DNA from 3 places in the Microbispora sp. H10885 genome. Region 3 is predicted to be linked to each of the others. Evidence: riboswitches for the same ligand, from Rfam matches in the RefSeq annotation. Region 3 holds a riboswitch; each other region holds the start of a gene.
The links. Region 3 has a riboswitch for cobalamin ahead of HHX37_RS27655 (histidine phosphatase family protein). Riboswitches for the same ligand answer to the same signal wherever they lie in the genome.
Positions count from the first base shown of each region.

Region 1 (2,255 bases), on a different contig from region 3:
TCACCGGGGGCCTGCGCGTCACCACCGGCTCAGCCCGCCGCCTTCTGGACGGCGTCGCTGACGACCTGGGCGAGGTCGGCGACGCGCGGTCCCCAGCGGGAGGCGACGTCGTCGTCGAGCTCCACCACGCGGTCCCGCTTCAGGGCGGCCAGGCCGGACCAGCCCGGCCGCTTGGCCAGCGCGGCGGCGTTCTGACCACAGCACTTGGTGTCGCCGAGGAAGATCAGGTCGGGGTCGGCCTTGGCCACGAACTCCGCCGACAGCTTGGGGTAGCCGCCCGCCGCGTCGGGGGCCTCGTCGGCGATGTTCTTCAGCCCGAACAGGCTGTAGACCTGCCCGATGAACGTGCTCGACGTGGCCGCGTACGGCGTGGTGTCCAGTTCGTGGTAGTAGGTCAGGCCCTTGCCCTTGGGCGCCGCCGCGACGAGCGCGTCGATCTTCTGCTTGACGCCGCCGGCCACCTCCTCGGCCTTGTCCACGTTGCCGGTGGCCGCGCCGAGGTCCCGGATCTGGTCGTAGGTGTCCTCCAGCTTGGTCGCGGCGGGCTCCAGCAGCACCGGGACGCCGACCTTCCCCAGCCCGGCGACCACGCCCTCCAGGTCGTTGGCGAGCACGACGAGATCGGGCTTGGCGGCGGCGATCGCCTCGACGTTGGGCTTGAAGCCCGACAGCGACGTCTTCGGCGCCTCGGGCGGGTAGTTCGACTGGTCGTCCACCGCGCCCACCTGGGCGCCCGCGCCGATCGCGAACAGGATCTCGGTGGCCGTCGGGGACAGCGACACGATGTGCTCGGGCCGCTTGGCGATGGTCACCGCGCCGTTGCCCGCCTGGATCGTGACGGGGAAGGCGCCGCCCGAGGCGGCGGAGCTGGAAGCGGCGGGGTTCGAGGCGGCGGGGGACGCGGAAGTGGCGGAGCCGTCGCTCTGGCCGCAGCCGGCCAGTCCGAGCATGCCCAGCACCACACCCGCGACGGCCGTACGCAGGGGCCTCACGAGGGTCCTCCAAGGGGGGAAAGCCGGGAAATCGAGAGACCCGCGGGATTGGACGGATCACCCTTTTCCACGAGGGTTGACGGCGTCGGCGCACAACGCAGGCGACCTGGCTCGTCCCCGGGGGCGGGGAACCACAGTTGCGGGACAGCGCCGGGTTCGCACCGGACTTCGCTGCGCTGCGCGCGTCGGACGCAACGGTACCAACCCGCCTCGCGGCGCCGTCATCCTCCCCCGGCCGCCGAGGTCCGCCCGCCTGCCCGTACGCCGGGGTGGTAGGGCAGGCCCCACCCCGATGGTGGGGGCTCGCCCATGATCGGGAGTAGTGGCTCCGTCGCTGCGCCGGACGGCGGCCGGGCGGGACCCTGGAACGGCCGGGCGGTTCCCGGCAGAAGCTCCTGACGGACTGTCTCCCCCGCTCCTCCTCAGTCCGCGAGCCGGCGCCGGAGCGCGCGGTCGCGGCCGGTCCCCGCTCCGGCCGGGCCCGTGACGGACGACCGGCGTCCGGCAACCGACGATCGACACACCGAAGGCGGCTCCCCCGTGTCCCTGACCATGCTTCCCCCCGCCCCCGCGCGGGCCCCGGCCGCCCCCGGGCCCCGGGACCGCTTCATCGACATCCTGCGCGTCTTCGGGATGGTCCTCGTGGTCGTCCAGCACTGGGCGATGCCGGTCCTGTCGTACGCCGGAGGACGGCTGACCACGGGCAACGCCCTGGCGGCGGCTCCGTTCGTCACCTGGATCTCCCAGGTGATGCCGCTGGTCTTCTTCGCCGGGGGCGCGGCCAACGCGATCAGCTTCCGGTCCGCGGCGCGCCGCGCCGGCCTGCCGGACACGGGCGAGACGGGCCGGGCGGCCCGGGAGCGGTCGACGCGGCGGCCGAGCGCGGAGAAGCGGACGGCCTGGGAGTGGACGGCGCGGGAGTGGACGGCGCGGGAGTGGACGGCGCGGGAGTGGACGGCGCGGGAGTGGACGGCGCGGCGGGTGCGCCGCCTGGCCTGGCCGGTGGCGCCGCTCGCGGCCGTCTGGCTGCCGCTCCCCCACCTCCTGACGGCGCTCGGCGTGCCCCCGCAGCCGGTCGAGGTGGCCGCGCGGACCGTCGGCCAGTTGCTCTGGTTCCTCGCCGTCTACCTGCTCGCGGTGGTGGCCACCCCCTGCCTGCTCCGCGTACGGGCCGGGGTCGCGCTGCCCGTGCTGGCGGGCGGCGCGGTGCTGACGGACGTGGTCCGCTTCTCGGGGCTGGAGGCCGCCGGCTATCTCAACGTC
Region 1 is NZ_JABBWY010000007.1:449,887-452,141, reverse strand. Features, by position in the region: gene HHX37_RS21035 (ABC transporter substrate-binding protein) at 30-992, opposite strand; cobalamin riboswitch at 1,071-1,195, opposite strand; gene HHX37_RS21030 (acyltransferase family protein) at 1,533-2,255, shown strand, end outside.
Region 1: it holds a riboswitch for cobalamin, as region 3 does, so the genes downstream of both, HHX37_RS21035 (ABC transporter substrate-binding protein) here and HHX37_RS27655 (histidine phosphatase family protein) in region 3, are expected to answer to the same signal.

Region 2 (2,255 bases), on a different contig from region 3:
CGCCTCCGTACCGCGGGGAGATCTCCCTCCTCGTCCCCGGCCCGCCGGAGTGCTGGGGGGACGGCGTCGCCCGGAGCCTGAAGTCCCTCATCGAGGCCCGCCGCTGGGCCGGCAGAGTGCTGGTCACGCGGGACGCCGGGGGCGGCGGCGCGTCGGCCGTCGGACGCTTCGCCGTCGGACGGCCGGACCGGCTGATGGTCGCCGACCCCCTCCTGCTGGCCGACTGCGCGCTCGGGCGCGCGCCCGATGAGGCGGGGCCGTTCGCCGCCCGGACCGTGCCGCTGGCCAGGCTGGCGGGGGAGTGGCAGGTGCTGGTGACCTCCCCCGATTCGGGTTACCGCACGTTCGAGCAGGTCGCGGCGGCCCTGCTGCGCACCCCCGAGCGGGTGAAGGTGGCGGGCGGGCCCGACCGCGGGCCCGGCCACCTGCTGCTCGGCCTGACCGCCCGGGGCCTCGGGGCCGATCCGCGGCTGGCGGCGTACGAGGCCTTCGACAGCCCCGCACGGGCCGTCGCGGCGGTGGCCGAGGGGACGACCGCGCTCGCCTTCGGCGGGCGCGGCGACGTCGCCGCCCACGTCAGGGCCGGACGGCTGCGCCCGCTCGCCGTCTCCGCTCCCGAGCGCCTGCCCGGCCTGGACGCGCCCACGCTGACCGAGTCGGGGGTGCGGGTGGCGTACGCGAACTGGACCGGCCTGCTCGCCCCCCTCGGGGTGGCGGCCCGCGAGCGCGACGCGCTGACCGGCCTGTGCCGGGCCGTCGCGGACTCGCCCGCCTGGCTCCGCCTGTGCGAGCGCAACGGCTGGACGCCGATGTGGCTCGCCGGCGAGGAGTTCCGGCAGTGGCTCACGGGCGAGGCGCGTCGTACGGCCCTGCTTCTCGATGATCTCGGAATCCGGTGACCAACACAACTTGTAGGGTCGCTTGCGAGATCGCCCACTAGATGTAGGATCCATCGCGTCGCTGGTTCACCTCGGTGAGGCAAGAGGGAACCCGGTGGGAATCCGGGGCTGCCCCGCAGCGGTGAGCGGGAACGACCGCCGTCACAGAGCACTGGTGCGTGAGCGCACCGGGAAGCGACGGCCAGTAGGTCCGGCGGGCGTGTGTCCCGCCGGTCGCCCGCGAGCCCGAAGACCTGCCCGCGACCGCGCGCGGAGTCACCGCGCGTGCCCGCGCCGTGCCCCGAGGGAGGGCCCGCCGCCCGCAGGCCGTGCCGTCGCACGCGTGCGCCGCGGCGTCCCCTCCCCTCCGGCCGGCCGGGTCAGGAGACGAGGAGGAGAGGGCGACCGATGACGATCACCGACCCGGTCTCCGCGCCCGCGCGCCCCGCCACGGGGCCGCGCGGCGCGGAGGAGACCGCGGACGTCTGGCGGGCCATCGAGGAGGCGGCGGCGGGGGTCGTCGCGGACCCGGACAACTCCCGGCGGGCGGCGCGGCTGCTCGCCCGGGTGATCGAGGAGGAGACGGCGGGCCAGGGGGTGCGCGCCTTCTCCGAGTCGGTCGCGGCCGCCCACACGGCCGGGCTGCTGGGCGACGCGGTCGCCGCGTTCGTGGCCGACGAGGCCGAAGCGCTGGACGCGCTGATCGACCCGGCGGCCGACGACCGGTTCGAGTACTTCGGGCTGCGTACGGTCTACGACCGCTACCTGCTGCGGCATCCGGTCACGCGGCGGGTGCTCGAACGCCCGCAGCACTTCCTGCTGCGCGTGGCCTGCGGCCTGTCGGCGAGCGTCGGCGAGGCGGCCGAGCTGTACCGGCTGATGTCCGCGCTCGCCTATCTGCCCAGCTCGCCGACGCTGTTCAACTCCGGGGCGCGCCGCCCGCAGCTGTCGTCGTGCTTCCTGCTCGACTCGCCGCGCGACGAACTGGAGAGCATCTACGAGCGGTACGGCCAGGTGGCGCGGCTGTCGAAGTACTCCGGCGGGATCGGCGTCGCCTGGACCCGGGTGCGCTCGCGCGGTTCGCTGATCCGGGGCACCAACGGCCTGTCCAACGGCATCGTCCCCTGGCTGCGCACGCTCGACGCGTCGGTGGCGGCGGTGAACCAGGGAGGCAGGCGCAAGGGAGCCGCCTGCGTCTACCTGGAGACCTGGCACGCCGACATCGAGGAGTTCCTGGAGCTTCGCGACAACACGGGCGAGGAGTCGCGCCGCACCCACAACCTCAACCTGGCCAACTGGGTGCCCGACGAGTTCATGCGCCGGGTCGAGGCGGACGGCGTGTGGTCGCTGTTCGACCCCAAGGAGACCCCCGAGCTG
Region 2 is NZ_JABBWY010000002.1:268,485-270,739, reverse strand. Features, by position in the region: gene HHX37_RS06250 (Bug family tripartite tricarboxylate transporter substrate binding protein) at 1-899, shown strand, start outside; cobalamin riboswitch at 945-1,155, shown strand; gene HHX37_RS06245 (ribonucleoside-diphosphate reductase subunit alpha) at 1,287-2,255, shown strand, end outside.
Region 2: it holds a riboswitch for cobalamin, as region 3 does, so the genes downstream of both, HHX37_RS06245 (ribonucleoside-diphosphate reductase subunit alpha) here and HHX37_RS27655 (histidine phosphatase family protein) in region 3, are expected to answer to the same signal.

Region 3 (2,255 bases):
AGCGTCGGGCAGCCGTACCGCCGGAAGGGCGGCCCGGGCCCGCGCGATCCGCCCGGCGAGCGCGGCCTCCTCCGGAGCCCATCGAGCCGCGAACCCCTCGGGATCGGCGTCAAACGCGAACCGCCGCCGGACGACCTCCGCCCGTTCGCCGGGCTCCCGGGTCGCCCGCACCTCGACGGTCAGCCCGAACCGGTCGAGCAACTGCGGGCGGAGCTCCCCTTCCTCCGGATTCATGGTTCCGACGAGCAGGAAGCGCGCGGCATGCCGTACCGAGACGGTCTCGCGCTCCACGTAGCAGACCCCGAGCGCCGCCGCGTCGAGCAGCAGGTCCACCAGATGGTCGTGCAGGAGGTTCACCTCGTCCACGTACAGGACGCCCCGATGGGCCGCCGCGAGCAGCCCGGGTTCGAAGGCCTTGACCCCTTCGGTCAGCGCTCGCTCCAGGTCCAGCGACCCGGCCAGCCGATCCTCCGAGGCTCCCACCGGAAGCTCCACCAGCGACGCCGGCCGCCGGACCCACGCTGCGTCCGGCTCGTGCGGCCCGTCGGGACACCCCGGATCGGGCGCCGCCGGATCACAGTGGAACCGGCACCCCGCCACCACGGCGACCGGGGGCAACTGCGCGGCCAGCGCGCGGACGATGGTGGATTTCGCGGTGCCCTTCTCCCCGCGTACCAGGACGCCGCCGGCCCGGGGCGAGACCGCGTTCAGCACCAGCGCCAGCTTCAGGTCGTCGAGCCCGACGACGGCGCTGAAGGGATAGGCAGGGTTCACGGTGCGGCCTTCCGGTTGACGTACGTGATCCGCCAGCCGCCGTGCCCGGCGGCCAGTCCGGTGTGGGACAACGGCGCGACGTCGAAGGCCGCGGCCCGTGTCGCGGTCAGGCCGAGCGCGTGCGCGAGCGCGGCCCGGATGGGCCCGGCGTCGCAGACGGCGACCACACGGGCGGCGTCCGCGCGGAGCGACTCCATCCACGCGGCCACCCGTTCGCCCATGCCGGCGAGGCTCTCCCCGCCATGGGGGACCGCCCAAGGGTCGGTCAGCCACGCGCCGAGCCCCGCGGGGTCCGCCGCGGCCACCTCCGCGAACGGCCGGCCCGCCCAGGCCCCGTAATCGGCCTCGGCGAGCGCGCCGGCCACGACGGGTTCCCGGCCTGACGCGGCCCGGGCGGTCGCCACGGCGGCGGGCCACGGCGCGGCGAAGACGAGCGCGTCGCCGGGCACGCCCAGCACGGCGGCCTGTGCCGTGGCCTGGGCGAGTCCCGACGGATCGGGATCCTCGGGCATGGGGAAGCAGGCACGCCGGGCACCGGGCGTACCCGCCTGACGGATGAACAGCACGGCTCAGCCGCGCGGCTGGTGCTCGACGGGGCGAAGGTCGCTCACAAGGGCCTCCTCAGGGATGACGCGTCCCGGCAGACGAGGTCACGGTGGCCAAGCGACCTGGCTCCCGGGGTCCATGCCCCGGATACAGTGGCGCGACCGCACCGGCATCTCACCGGATTTCCCTTGGTCACCGCGAAACCTTCCGGACGGTACCCGTTCCGGACAATCAGCGTCAACAATCTCAGGCCGCGCCGGGCGGCAGGACCCGCAGTCCTGAGGGCGGCCCGCCCGCGATGAGCGCGAGCAACGCGGCGGTGTCGACGTTCCGCTCGACGAGGTCCCCGAGCGCGTCCAGCCGTGCCTCTCGCAGCGCCGCGAAGGAGACGCCGGGGCCGGCGTGGAACTCGCGTCCCGCCGCCCGCGCCACCTCACCGAGGAACGCCCGCCGGAACCCGTCGTTCTCCAGCGCTCCGTGCCAGGTGGTGCCCCACACGTTCCCCACCCGGCAGCCGTCGAGGAACTCCTCGCCGGCATCGCGCGTCACGATCCCGTGGTGGATCTCGTACGCCTCCACGGGATGCCCGTACGCCTCACCGCTCGGCCGCCCGAGCGTCTTCTCGGCGGCGAACACGACGTCGGCCGGGAGCAGTCCCAGCCCGGCGACCGTGCCGGCACCCGACTCGACCTGGTCGGTGATGGTACGGGCGAGCATCTGGTAGCCCCCGCAGACGCCGAGCACCGGTCCCGTTCTCCCGGCGACGACATCGGCGATCCCGGTCTCCCGCAACCAGGCGAGGTCGCTCACGGTGGCCCGCGAACCGGGCAGGACCAGCAGGTCGGCCTCCGCGCACTCGGCCGGGGACGTGGCGAACGTGACCACGACCCCCGGCTCGGCGGCCAGCGCGTCCACATCGGTGAAGTTCGAGATCC
Region 3 is NZ_JABBWY010000011.1:114,398-116,652, forward strand. Features, by position in the region: gene HHX37_RS27650 (VWA domain-containing protein) at 1-774, opposite strand, end outside; gene HHX37_RS27655 (histidine phosphatase family protein) at 771-1,340, opposite strand; adenosylcobalamin (AdoCbl) riboswitch at 1,387-1,534, opposite strand; gene HHX37_RS27660 (cobyric acid synthase) at 1,567-2,255, opposite strand, start outside.